Regions from separate parts of the Pseudoalteromonas sp. NZS127_1 genome, predicted to be linked through region 1. Evidence: predicted binding sites of a transcription regulator. Region 1 holds the regulator's gene; the other holds the start of a gene.
The links. The regulator FliA, encoded in region 1, starts transcription of late flagellar genes. The targets are predictions, from matches to a motif close to CTAAAGNTNNNNNNNNNNNNGCCGATA.
Positions count from the first base shown of each region.

Region 2: a site for FliA is predicted at 4,845-4,871, ahead of I6F50_RS19105 (DUF5610 domain-containing protein). Genes of this name have one in related genera too.

Region 1 covers NZ_JADYXO010000002.1:119,163-126,360, forward strand. The annotation lists gene I6F50_RS03640 (chemotaxis protein CheA) at 1-1,662, opposite strand, end outside; gene I6F50_RS03645 (protein phosphatase CheZ) at 1,678-2,451, opposite strand; gene cheY (chemotaxis response regulator CheY) at 2,469-2,852, opposite strand; gene I6F50_RS03655 (RNA polymerase sigma factor FliA) at 2,893-3,603, opposite strand; gene I6F50_RS03660 (MinD/ParA family protein) at 3,630-4,490, opposite strand; gene flhF (flagellar biosynthesis protein FlhF) at 4,483-5,964, opposite strand; gene flhA (flagellar biosynthesis protein FlhA) at 5,986-7,198, opposite strand, start outside.
Region 2 covers NZ_JADYXO010000033.1:431-7,628, reverse strand. The annotation lists gene ccoG (cytochrome c oxidase accessory protein CcoG) at 1-1,200, shown strand, start outside; gene I6F50_RS19125 (serine/threonine protein kinase) at 1,287-2,261, shown strand; gene I6F50_RS19120 (thiol:disulfide interchange protein DsbA/DsbL) at 2,296-2,919, shown strand; gene I6F50_RS19115 (thiol:disulfide interchange protein DsbA/DsbL) at 2,936-3,574, shown strand; gene trmA (tRNA (uridine(54)-C5)-methyltransferase TrmA) at 3,641-4,738, opposite strand; gene I6F50_RS19105 (DUF5610 domain-containing protein) at 4,901-6,040, shown strand; gene murI (glutamate racemase) at 6,106-6,906, shown strand; gene I6F50_RS19095 (RNA-binding protein) at 6,869-7,198, opposite strand, start outside.

The sequences.
Region 1 (7,198 bases):
TATCTCTTCTTTTGTAGAAAAGCCAGGTGCAAAAATTAGGTTGTATGCTTCAGTGTCAGAAAGTCGACTCGCTTGATCGTGATCGAGCACGCCTTTACTAATTGCTATTTTTTTCAGTTTCTCAGCATCCATACCAGCGCCATCATCTTTAATGGTCAACAAAATATGGTCGCCTTCCTGAGACGCTGATAAAGTAACATTACCTGTTCTAGGCTTACCGGCAGCCTCACGAACAGCTGGCATTTCAATACCGTGGTCAACTGAGTTTCGAACTAAATGCACAAGCGGATCGGCTAGTGCTTCCACTAAGTTTTTATCTAAATCGGTTTCTTCACCTACAAGTTGTAAGTCAATGTCTTTGTTTAAGCTGCGTGCTAAATCGCGTACTACGCGAGGGAAACGACCAAATACCTTTTTAATTGGTTGCATTCGCGTTTGCATAACCGCGCCTTGAATATCAGCAGTCACTACATCTAAGTTAGAGATTGCTTTACCCATTGCTTCACTGTCTGAATTGGTCGCTAAACTAACCAAACGATTTCGCACAAGTACTAACTCACCAACCATATTCATAATTTGGTCAAGTCGTTTTGTATCTACGCGAACTGTCGTCTCTGCTGCTGGTGGCGCTGATTTTTTAGGCGTTGCTGGCGCTGCTTTAGCAACCGGTTTTTCTACCGGTTTAGAAGCGGGTGCTTTTACAGGTTCTGGTTTTTTTACAGGCACACTCGCTTTTGCAGCTGGTTTAGCTGGGATATTGGGCTGTTTCACAGCTGGAGTGCTTTCTATTGATTTAGGTGCAGTGCCTTTACCATGAAGTTCATCAAGAAGCGCTTCAAATTCATCATCACTAATTTCATCATCTGATGAATTAGCAGTATTTGACGCTGGTTTAGCTGGTTCTACAGGTGCTTTAACTACACTACTTTGCTCAGGTGCTTTACTCGCAACCTCACCAAAACTGCCAACTCCATGTAACTCGTCTAATAAGCTGTCAAATTCATCATCAGTAATATCACCATTAAAATCACTACTACTTGCTACTGGCTTTTCAACTGCAGGACCTTGTCCTTTACCGTGTAGTTCATCAAGTAAGTTTTCAAATTCATCTTCAGTGATTTCGTTTATTTCAGCATCACTAACCGAAGGAGTTCCGCTAAACATTTCATCAAATGCAAATGGATCTTCCTCATCAGCTATTGGCGTATCAACTACTTCATCAAGAGGTTGTTCAACGTCAGTTTCTGAAGCGACTCCGTTAAGCTCGGCTTCTGTTGGAGGTAGGCCCAAAATGTGGAGGGTTTGAAGTAACTCAGGATCTGCTGGTTCTGGCTTATCCCTATTTTGGATAGTCGCGAACATTTCATTAATGGTGTCGAGCGCTTGTAAAATAACATCCATTAACTCTGAATTGACCGTTCGCACGCCTTGACGTAGTAAATCAAATACGTTTTCAGCGCCGTGGCAAGCATCAACAAGTTCTGTCATAGCTAAAAAGCCTGCACCACCTTTTACAGTGTGAAAGCCTCTAAATATGGCATTTAGTAACTCGGTATCTTCTGGATTATTTTCCAGTTCAACTAACTGTTCAGATAAAAGCTCTAGGATTTCTCCTGCCTCTACAAGAAAGTCTTGTAAAATATCTTCATCGACTTCAAACATGCAGTTACTCTCCTCTTAGAAGCCCAAACTTGATAAAAGATCATCGACTTCATCTTGATCAGATACAACATCATTACGCGATTCTTTATCAATAATAGGGCCTTCAGGACCTGCTAAAGTTTGTGTGGCAACTGGTTCTTTTATTTTTTGTTGTTCTACTTTATTCGCTGTGTTGTCACTGTCATCTTGTTCAGCAAACGCTGTTAAAAGATGAAGTAAGCTTTCTTCTACTTCTCTAACAAGTTCTATAACACGGCGAATAACTTGACCTGTTAAGTCTTGATAGTCTTGAGCCATTAGTACATTTGTCATTAAGCTTTGAAGCTCATCCGTTTTATGATGAGAGTTATTCATAAACTTATCGATACTATGGCAAAGTTGTTTAAACTCACCAAGCTCAATCTCCCGGCTCATTAAACGATCCCATGTCGGTTTGATATGAGATATTTCATCTGCAAGTTGCTGAGCTATAGGTAAACTAGCCTCAACAGCATCCATTGTTTTATTAGCCGCATTTTCTGTCATTTCTATAACATAATTAAGCCGCTTTTTAGCATCTGGAATCGCATCTGTCGTTATGTTAGTTAAGCGAGTATCAAGCTCAAAGCTTTTAAGTGCTTCGTGCAGTTGACGAGTCAACTTCCCAACTTCAGCAAATAATTTAGACTGCTCTTGCGAAGCTGTCTCTAAAATCAACTGATTAGCTTTATCTTGCTCATCGTTTTCTAAATAAATGACGAGTTGACGAGCTTGTTCTAACGTTATTTGAGGCGCAGCTGGTGCTGACATAAGCCTCTCCCCCATCATTAGCCTAAGCGTTCAAATACTTTTTCTAATTTAGTTTTTAATGTTCCAGCCGTAAATGGCTTAACAATATAACCATTAACGCCAGCTTGCGCTGCAGCAATTATTTGTTCTTTTTTAGCTTCTGCCGTTACCATCAATACAGGGATATGTTTTAACTTATCATCTGCACGAATTGCTCTTAGAAGGTCAATACCTTGCATTCCCGGCATATTCCAATCTGTAACCACAAAATCAAATACTTGATTTTGTAACATAGGCAGAGCTGTAGACCCGTCATCAGCTTCTTGAACGTTAGTGAAACCTAAGTCACGTAATAGGTTTTTTATAATTCGTCTCATCGTTGAAAAATCATCAACTACAAGAATTTTCATGTTTTTATCCAAAACATCCCCCAGTGAGGTATTAACCTTAGTTTACTTACTACTAGTTTATCCAGTCATTGATTTTAGCTTTAAGCTTAATCATCGCCTGACCATGTATCTGACTTACACGCGATTCACTTACATCGAGTATATGTCCTATTTCTTTTAAATTCATTTCATCGTTATAGTATAAAGAAAGTACCATTGCATCACGCTCTGGTAATGACTTTATTGCATTTAGCAAAGACTCATTAAACCGATCATTTTTAACATTATTAAAAGGTTTGTCTAGCGCTAAATCTTGGCCTACGGGAGTAATAACATCCTCATCTACACCAAGGTCTTCTATACCTAATACTTTACTGGTATTAACATCATTTAAAATATGATGGTACTCATTGAGTGAAATTTCAAGTTTTTCAGCAACTTCTGTATCTGTTGGTTCGCGATTCAGACTGCTTTCGAGCCCAGTAATTGCTTCTGCAACTTGTCGGCTTTTACGGTGTACTGAACGAGGAGCCCAATCACCACGGCGCATTTCATCAAGCATAGCCCCGCGAATACGAATACCGGCGAAGGTTTCAAAGCTTGCGCCTTTTGTTGCATCAAAGTTTTTTGAAGCTTCTATTAAACCTATCATTCCTGATTGAATTAAATCATCAAGCTGAACGCTAGGTGGTAATCGAGCAATTAGATGACATGCCACTTTTTTAACAAGTGATGCATGTTTCTCAACAATCACATTTAAGTTTTGTGTTGATTGATATCCCATAGCTCTATTCACCAATGTTGTCATAATTAGCCGTTTACTAGTTTCTCAATGAAAAACTCTAAATGCCCAGATGGTTGATTTGGTATTGGCCATTTAACTGCTTTTGTCGCCAGCGCTTTAAACGCGAGAGCGGCTGGCGAACTTGGAAAGAGCTCAACAATCACCTTTTGGCGACGTGTTGCTTTGCGCATATTTTCGTCATAAGGAACCGTTGCTACTAGCTCCATTGAAACATCTAAAAAGCGATCGGTAACTTTAGATAGTTTTGCAAACAATTCAGTGCCTTCACGCATACTGCGGACCATATTGGCAACAATTTTGAACTTATAAACACCGTGCTCGCGGCTTAATACTTTAATAAGTGCGTAAGCATCGGTTATTGATGTTGGTTCATCGCACACTACAACCATTACATCTTGTGCTGCTCGTGAGAAGCTTAGCACCATGTCTGAAATACCAGCGGCTGTATCTACAATTAAAATATCAAATTCGGTATTCAATTCGCTAAATGCACGAATTAGCCCGGCATGCTCAGATGGCGATAATTCAACCATACTTTGCGAGCCCGATGTAGCAGGTACAATTTTAATACCAGCAGGCCCTTCAACTAAAATCTCGTCAAGCTCACATTCACCTGACAAAACGTGTGATAAATTGCGCTCTACACGTAAACCAAGCATCACATCACAGTTTGCTAAACCTAGGTCAGCATCCAGCACTAATACTCTATTACCTTGTTGCCCTAGTGCAATAGCGGTATTTAGAGAAACATTTGTTTTCCCCACCCCACCTTTACCACCGGTTACAGCGATAACTTTTACGCCGTTGTTATTGTTTTGACTCATTTTGCGCAGGCCGCTTGCTTGATCTAATACTGTGTTAATCATACATCCCTACTGTACTTGGCGCCACTGCTTGGTGCCTTGAATGTTGTGCTTTTGTTCTTTTTAAATATAACTGCTCAGCCTTTTTCACTAGTTTTTCAGCATTTGCAACACGAATATCTTCTGGCACTCGTTGACCGTTAGTAAGATACCCTATTGGAAGGCGATTTTGAATCGCAATACTAATAATCTCACCCAAACTTAATGATTCATCTAACTTAGTGAAAATACAACCACTTAACTGTACTTTTTTAAAGTGACGTACTGTTTCTTGTAATACATTAATTTGTGCCGTCGCGCTTAGTACTAAGTAGCTGCGAATATCCACACGTTGGTTACGCATTAACGTGTTTAACTGCTCAGTTAAACGTAAATCTCGCTGACTCATACCTGCTGTATCAATTAATACTAGACGTTTATTTCGTAAATGATATAAAACTTCAGCTAATTCATTAGCATCTTTAACTTGCTTTACACCACAACCAATAATACGGCCGTAAGTAGCAAGCTGTTCATAAGCACCAATTCTGTATGTATCAGTGGTTATTAAGGCCACTTTATCAGCGCCATATTTTTGTGCGCCTAAAGCTGCAAGCTTAGCAACTGTTGTTGTTTTACCAACACCTGTTGGACCCACTAACGCATATACACCACCTTGGCGAAGTATTTCATTATTGGTTGTTTGCATTTGATCTTCGACCATCGTTAACAACGCTTTCCAGCCTTGCTTACGAGATACATCATCAGGTACAAAACATGCCATTTGTTGCGCTACTTCTTTATCAATACCCATACCGACTAAGCGGTCAACCATGCAAGCGCGTGTTGGATCGCGACGCGCCATATCTTGCTGCATTAAGCCTGATACTTGATGCTCAAGTAATTGACGAATTGCGTTCATTTCTTCACGCATTGTTGTCATTTCTTCGCTTTCATTATTGGGTGTTTGTTGGCGAGCAGTTACTGGACTATCTAAATCATCAAAGTCGCTGTCTAAATCATCAAAACCTAAGCTATCCGCTTGAGTTTGTGGACGAACTGGCGCTGCATTTTCAGGAGCAAACATATTTTTAGTACGCTGTTCCATAACTGGTTCTTGATAGTTATCGGTAGTATCAATACCTGATTGTGAAAACATTGATGCAAGTTCAGGGGAGCGAGGACGCGGTGATTGGCGCTCTAACAAAGCCTGTAGGCTGTCAGCCACTTTTGCCTGCGGCTCTGGTTTGGCACGCTGAGGCTCTGGTTTTACAAAATTATGCATACTTTGCTGTGGTGCTTGAGCACGCGGCTCTGCAGTACGTTGTGGTTGCGCTGCTACTTTAGGGGCTGCTTTGTCATAATCAACTGCCGCTACAATTTCTACACCGTTAGCCAGCTTCTTATTTGACATAATAACCGCATCAACACCTAACTCATCTTTAACTTCTTTAAGTGCTGTGCGCATATCTTTAGCAAAAAAACGTTTAATTTTCATAATTCAACCCCTGTTAAAATCTTATTGTTGGCCTACAGAGCTAACAATCTTGATCTGTCTTTCGTCTGGTACCTCTTGATAAGACATCACTCTCAATCCTGGAATGGTGTACTTAACAAAACGAGATAACACAGTGCGTAACATTCCTGACGTTAGCAATATAGAAGGTTCACCGGCCATTTCTTGATTTTGATGCGCTTGTGTCAATGACACTTGAAGTCGCTCTGCAAGTCCAGGCTCAATACCGGCACCTTCATCGCCTGCATTTTGTAATGACTGATGCAACATCTGTTCCAACTCAGGTGCCAAGGTTATGACAGGGATTTCTGATGACATGCCAACCGCATCTTGAACAATTAACCTACGCAGAGAAATACGCACTGCAGCCGTTAATACATCGGGGTCTTGGCTACGCGGACCATACTCAACAAGGGTTTGAACAATTGAGCGCATATCGCGAATAGCTACACCTTCATTCAATAAATTTTGCAGTACTTTTACAATTGCAGTTAATGGCAACACATCAGGTACTAGTCCTTCTACTAAGCGAGGATGGCTTTTAGCAAGCATATCAAGCAGGTTTTGGACTTCTTCATGCCCTAGTAACAACGCCGCACTGTTAGTTAATAACTGGCTAATATGAGTGGCGACTACCGTGGCTGAATCTACAACGGTATAACCTAGTGATTGCGCTTCATCTTTTTGATCAGGCTTGATCCATACTGCATCAAGGCCAAACGCAGGATCTTTAGTTTCAACCCCTTTAATTGGGCCAAATACTTGCCCTGGGTTAATTGCTAGCTCGTCGCCATGTTTTAGTTCGCTTTCACCGGTTGAAACACCCATTAGCGTTATTCTGTAAGCATTAGGGTCAAGCTCTAAATTATCGCGAATATGAACAGGCGGTACTAAAAAGCCAAGTTCTTGAGAAAGCTTTTTACGTACACCTTTAATACGATTAAGTAGCTCACCACCTTGAGATTGATCTACCAACGGAATTAATCTGTAACCTACTTCTAAGCCAATTACGTCAACCTGTTGAACATCATCCCAACCAAGTTCTTTTTGCTCTTGTTTATTGGTAATACCTGTTGCAGCGCTTCCGCCACTGGCGGCTTCTTCGGCTTCTGCTGCAGCGGCTTTTAACTTAGTTTGCTGTGTGTAGTAAGCTAAATAACCCAGTAACGCACCTAAACTTAAAAAAGCAAAATGCGGCATACCAGGCACTAAACCC
Region 2 (7,198 bases), on a different contig from region 1:
GGTCAAAAATACAATATTTTTGGTTTAACGCTATGGCCTCAAGATTTTACCATATTAGCGTTTATTTTTATGCTGGCAGCATTTGCGCTGTTTTTAGTGACCACCTTCTATGGACGGGTGTGGTGTGGCTACACATGTCCGCAAACTGTTTGGACCTTTATTTTTATTTGGTTTGAAGAAAAGCTTGAGGGCACGGCTAATCAGCGTAAAAAACTCGATCAAAGACCCATGAATTTTGATAAGTTTTGGCGTAAAACGGCAAAGCATACTAGTTGGGTATTGTTTTCGTTATATACCGCTATTTCTTTTGTGGGTTACTTTACGCCAATCAGAGAGTTACTTCCTGATTTTGTAACGTTTAACGTGGGTGGTTATGCACTAGTCAGTATTATTTTCTTTGCTGCGTGTACCTATGGTAATGCCGGTTGGATGCGAGAAATTATGTGTTTACACATTTGCCCTTACTCACGTTTTCAATCAGCTATGTTTGATAAAGATACATACACTGTAACGTACGACGAAAGCCGTGGTGAAAGCCGTGGTCCTCGTTCACGTAAAGTAGATCATGAAGATTTAGAGCTAGGCGACTGTATCGACTGCAACCTGTGTGTTCAAGTGTGCCCAACAGGTATTGATATTAGAAATGGGCTGCAAGCTGAGTGTATTAACTGTGGTGCATGTATTGATGCGTGTGATGGCGTAATGGATAAAATGGAATACCCGCGTGGACTTATTTCATATACGACAGAGCGAAACCTCGAAACCCCAGAAAATAAAACGAATCCACTACGAGCTAAAATCATTGGTTACACGGTCATACTTGTTGTGCTTACGGGAGCACTTGTAGCTAATATAGCGCTGCGTAAAACAATGGACTTTGATATCATTCGTGATCGAAACCAATTATATCGTGTCGATTTTGATGGTTTAGTAGAGAACACCTATACATTAAAGGTAATTAATAAAGCGCAGTACGAGCAAACCTTTAATATTAAAGTACAAGGGTTAGATAACTTTAAGTATATTGGTAAGCAGTCATTTACTGTGCAGGCAGGGCAATCTCATAATGTGCCATTGTCGCTTGTAATGGACCCTTATGATTTAAAAGCGCCAATGACAGAGTTTAATTTTGTGCTTTCACCGGTAGATGAGCCGGATGAAACAATATCGCAGTCGAGTAACTTTTTTAAAGCGCGATAATCACAACCTACCTTAAATAGGTAAGTTGATATAGCAATTAACAAAAGCGGGTATATAACCCGCTTTTTATTTTATATAAGAAGAGTATGAGTAAATTTAGTTTTATTGACTTAACACCTGACCTAATACTCGATGCAATAGAAAGCGTAGGTGTGTACGCTGAATCTGGTTTGTTGGCACTCAATAGCTATGAAAACAGAGTGTACCAATTTAAAGCCGATGATGGCCTGCGTTACGTAGTGAAGTTTTATCGCCCAGAGCGCTGGAGTAAAGAGCAAATTCAAGAAGAGCATGATTTTGCATTTGAACTGGCAGAAGCGGAAGTGCCTGTTGTTGCCCCTATTTTATATAATGGGCAAAGCTTGTTTGAACACGAAGGTTATTTGTTTGTGTTGTTTCCAAGTGTCGGCGGGCGTTTATTTGAGGTTGATAACTTAGACCAGCTTGATGTAATGGGGCGTTTAATTGGCCGTATGCACCAAGTAGCTAAAACAAAGCCTTTTACTTATAGGCCAACAGTTACTTGCGAGGAGTATTTACATACAGCCAAAGTTCATCTTCAAAAAAGTAACTTAGTGCCTATGGGAATAAATACTGCCTTTTATACTATTTTAGATTTAGTGATAGAGCAGGCGCAAAAACAGTATAAAGATGTGCAAAGTATTCGCTTACATGGTGACTGCCACGTTGGTAATATTTTGTGGGCAGGTGATGCGCTAATGTTTGTTGATTTAGATGACAGCCGCCAAGGTCCTGCAATCCAAGATTTATGGATGATGCTCAGTGGCGATAGAGCGACGCAACTGTTACAGTTAGACACCCTTGTGAGTGCGTATGAAGAGTTTTGTGATTTTGATCACTCTCAACTCAAATTAATTGAACCGCTGCGAGCGATGCGTATTATCCATTATATGGGATGGGTAGCTAAACGATGGAGCGATCCTGCCTTTGTGCGGAACTTTACATGGTTTGCTGATGACAAATACTGGGAGCAACAAATTTTAGCACTGAAGGAGCAACTTGCAGCACTGCAAGAAGCACCGTTAAAGTTATTGCCGTAATATTTTATTTAAAGACAAGTACAACGAGATACAAATGCTTAAAAAATTAAAACTGAGTTTATTACTTTTATGTTTACCATTTGCAGCACTTGCTGCACAGTTTGAAGTTGATAATCAATACACTGTTATTGATGTAGACAAAAGTACATCACCACAAGTAACCGAGTTTTTCTCATTTTACTGTCCACATTGCTTTAAGTTTGAACCAGTAGCAAAAGCAATTGAACAAGGCTTGCCAGAAGGCGCGGAGTTTATTAAAAACCACGTGAACTTTTTAGGTGGCGTGTCGCCACAAGCACAAAGTAATTTAAGCTTTGCCTACTTAATTGCTAAGCAGCATGGTCAGGCGCAGAGTATTAGCGATCAAATTTTTAAAAGTATTCATGTTCAGCGTGCTCCTTTAACTGAAATGAAAGACGTTAAAAAATTACTTGAAGTAAACGGTATTGATAGCGCAACGTTTGATCAAGAAATTGCAAGCATGCCAGTTATTTCGGCTGAGCAAGCAATGCAAAACAAACAAAATAAATATTCAAAATTAGGCGCACTTACAGGTGTACCTACTTTTATTGTTAACGATAAATATAAAATAAACCTCAACACCATCAAAAATCAAAAAGAACTTGATGAGTTAGTAGCGTTTTTATTAGCACTATAAATTTCGGAGCATAATAATGATTAAATTAGTTAAAGCAGGTTTGCTTGCAGTACTACTTCCTATGGCGGCAACAAGCTTTGCAGCAACGTATGAAGAAGGCGTGCATTACGACGTTGTTTCTGAGCGCGCAACAAAAAAGCCAGAAATTAAAGAGTTTTTCTCATTTTACTGCCCTGCATGTAATAACATGGAAGCACTAATTGGTGAGTTTAAGCCTAAGCTTGATAAAAACGTTAAATTTAAAAAGAGCCATGTTGATTTTGTAGGTGTACGCGACCCAGAAAACCAACAGATGATGAGCCAAGCACTCGCTACTGCAGAAGTGCTTCCGCAAAAAGATAAAATTGTCTCTGCAATCTTTAATCATATTCATACAAAGCGCGCTAGTTTTAATGAGCTTGCAGATGTAAAAGATATATTTGTAGCGCAGGGCGTTGATGGCGATAAGTTTGATAAGCTGTTTAAAAGCTTCTCGGTACGTACGCTGAGCTCTAAAATGAAACGCGATCAAGACTACTTTAAAGAAAAAGGCGCACTACGTGGCGTACCTACATTTATTGTAAATGGTAAGTATAAATTAAACCTAGGTCGTGAGTCGGGTATTACTGAACCAGAAGATATTAGCAAACTGATTAATTACTTAGCTAACAAGTAAGTTTAGCTAAAACTAAAAAAGCTCCTACAAGGAGCTTTTTTTATGGGTAACGTTTACTGAGCGTATTTATTTGCGCTGCAAGAAAACACCCGACTCAATGTGATGTGTATATGGGAACTGATCAAATATAGCAAAGCGCTTAACGTTGTGCGTACGTGTTAGGTGATCAAGGTCACGCTCAAGGGTTTCAGGATTACACGATATATAAATTATGCTTTCGTAGTTAGCTACTAAGTCACACGTTAATTCATCCATGCCCGCGCGCGGTGGATCAACTAATATGGTTTGGCAGTCATAGCTTTTAAGGTCAATACCGTCTAAACGAGAGAAAGTACGCTCGCCATTCATTGCTTGAGTAAACTCTTCACTAGACATACGAATAATATCTAAGTTCTCTACGTTATTTTTAGCAATATTGTATTGAGCAGAATGAACAGATGATTTTGATATTTCTGTTGCTAATACTTTATTAAAACAGCCCGCTAACGCAATTGAAAAGTTACCGTTACCGCAATACAGTTCTAATAAATCATTTTTAAGTGGTTTACATAAATCTTGCGCCCACTCCAGCATATTAATATTTACTTTTGCATTAGGCTGAGTAAAGCTATTTTCTACTTGTTGATAAATAAGCTCTTGACCATTAACTGTTAAACGCTCAGTTACAAAGTCATCACCCAGCACTTCTTTTTGTTTGCGAGCACGGCCGATAAAGTCAATTTTGTATTTACTGCTTAGTTTTTCTTTAAGCGCTTTAATTTCACTTAACCATTCATCATCAAGTGGTTTGTGATAAAGCAAGCTTACTAAAATTTCACCGCTTAGCGTGGATAGGTAATCGATTTGAAATAACTTACGACGTAATATTTCACAAGGCTTAAGATGCTCAATCATCACCTGCATTATTTCACCAACTAGAGGCGCTGCTGGATCAAATGTATCAACACGGATTTTTTCTTTTGTTTGTTGATCAAACATAATGTGAAACAGATCGTCACCGTCGTGCCATACTCTAAATTCAGCACGTTGGCGGTAGTTAGTTGGCTCTGAGCTAAATACTTCTAGTTGCTCCACACCAAAACGTTGGAACTGTGCACTAATACGCTGCTCTTTTTCACTTAACTGCGTTTGGTACTGTGTGGTATCTATTTTAATAACTGCCATTAACGCTACTACCTTATCTAAGATCTGTTTATCGGCGCTATTGTAGGGAGCGCTGCGTATTTGTCTAGTTTTGGCTAGCATTTATGCTGTTTTATTGAACATTGTACTTTAGTTTTTGTTGTTATAGCCGATAATAAACTACGCACGCTTAGGAGACGAATCATGAAAATAGGTAATTATGGCTTTACGCCAAACAACAACATCAATAAATTCAATAATAAAGCTGATATACAGCAACCTACAATTACGTCTCCTCAAGATAGCTATCAACAACGAGGCCGAGAGTTGGCCGCAAAGGTGCTTGGCGATAAAATGGCTGAGCAGCTTGGATTGCCTATCGCAGAAAAAAAAGCAGATAAACCACTATTTGATTTTGATGAAATAGTAAAAAACGTACTCGATTTTGTAAGTCGTGCTGTTAATAAAGCAAAAGCTAATGGCGCTGATGACGAAAAGCTCAAAGATATGTTAGGCGACGCGCGCAAAGGAGTCCAAATAGGGATTGACGACGCTGTTGATGAACTCAAAGGTACAGGTGTATTTAATGATGACATGGAAGAGGGGATTAATAAGTCCAAAGAGGGAATTTACAATGGGCTCGATAAGTTTGAAGAGTCGTTATTTAACCCACAACCTGCCAGCGTAAATATAAGCCAGGCTCAATATGTCAGTATGACGAGTAATGCAGAGTATAAATTTACCACCGCAGAGGGTGACGAGGTAAGTATTAGCTTTGCAGATGCATTTGAATCTCAGTCGGCAAGTGGCTATCAGCAAAACAGTAATAGCGAGTCGTTTGCAAGCTCATCATCGCAATCTCGACAGGTATCATTTTCGATGTCGGTTAATGGTGACTTAAATGAGCAAGAGCAAGAAGCTATTAATGCAATGATGGAAGACTTACAAGATCTAAGTAAAACCTTTTTTGGTGGTGATTTAGATGAAGCATTTGAACAAGCGCAAGAGCTGAGTTTAGACAGCGATCAGCTGGTGGCTTTTTCTATGGATTTACGCCAAACAAAAACAATAGCAACAGTTAAAAGCTATGAAGAATATAGACCAGCACCAGAAAAACGAGTAGCGGAAGGTTTAGCTCCTTTTAATGATGACCTTAAAAATGCTTTTGAAAAAGCGGGTGAGCTTGGATTACAAAATCAGCTAGCTGGCATTCTCCAATGGTTAAATCAAGATCAGGAGCAAATAGATAAGTTAGTGGATTACACAAAGTCTATGTTCGAAAACCTTAATCAGTTAAATTCGGCAGCCGACGAGCTTGCTGATTTAGAAACCACGCAAAGTTAAACTACTTTCTTTTATAAATACCTCATGGCAAACTGCCGTTCTTAAAGTAAAGTGGGAACGGTAGTTTGTCAGCGCATATAATGGTCTTTGATTCAGGTATTGGTGGAACTACTGTACTTGAGCATATAAAGCAAAGTATCCCCAATGCTCAGTACAGTTATTTTATGGATAATGCATTACTACCTTATGGTGCTCAATCCCAAAAAACAATCATTAACCGATTATGCTCACTTATTCATTTCATCAAAGCTAATACGCTTAACGTTGATTTAATTGTAATAGCGTGTAATACCGCTTCTACATCTGCACTTAGCGCTGTTCGCCAAATGACAGATATTCCTATAGTAGGTGTTGTGCCAGCAATAAAGCCTGCGGCAGAGTTAACACGTTCAAATCATATTGGCTTATTAGCCACACCGGCAACGGTCGCCAGTTCATACACTAAAACATTAATTACTGAGCATGCACGTAATGTAACCGTTAATCTATATAGCAGTGTGGAGTTAGTAACTTTAGCTGAGCAATACTTTTTTACAGAGTCTTTGGATACAAACAAGTTGCATCAAGTGCTTGATGACCTACATATAGATAAAACTATAGATGTACTTGTATTAGGATGTACGCACTTTCCAATATTAGCAGAGCCTATTAGTCAGTATTTTAAAGGGAATGTAAAATTACTTGATTCAGGTGTAGCGATAGCAAACAGAGTCAACTACCTACTTAACCAACTTAACTTGTGTGTGAATAAACTAACAGACATAAAAAAGCCGCTGCAATATTATGCAACGGCTGATGTGTTTAGCAATAAGCTAGCGGTAAAGCTAGTTACACTGACTGATCCGTCTCAGTACGTAGAGCATTAGAATCATCTTCTTGTTTTTGTTTTGCTTCACGTACCTTTAAAGTACGTTGTTGGAACTCGCTATCGTTCAAGTTAGCAATTGCATTGTCTGCATCAGCTTGCGCCATTTCAACAAAACCAAAGCCACGACGCTTGCCAGTATTCTTATCCTTTAATAAACGAACATTGAATACTTTGCCTTGTTCTTCAAATAATGCACGAACCACACCTTCGTTTGCACGATAAGGAAGGTTACCAACATAAAGCGTTTTTGTTTTAACTTCAGCTTCTTCAGTCACATCAGATGACATTGC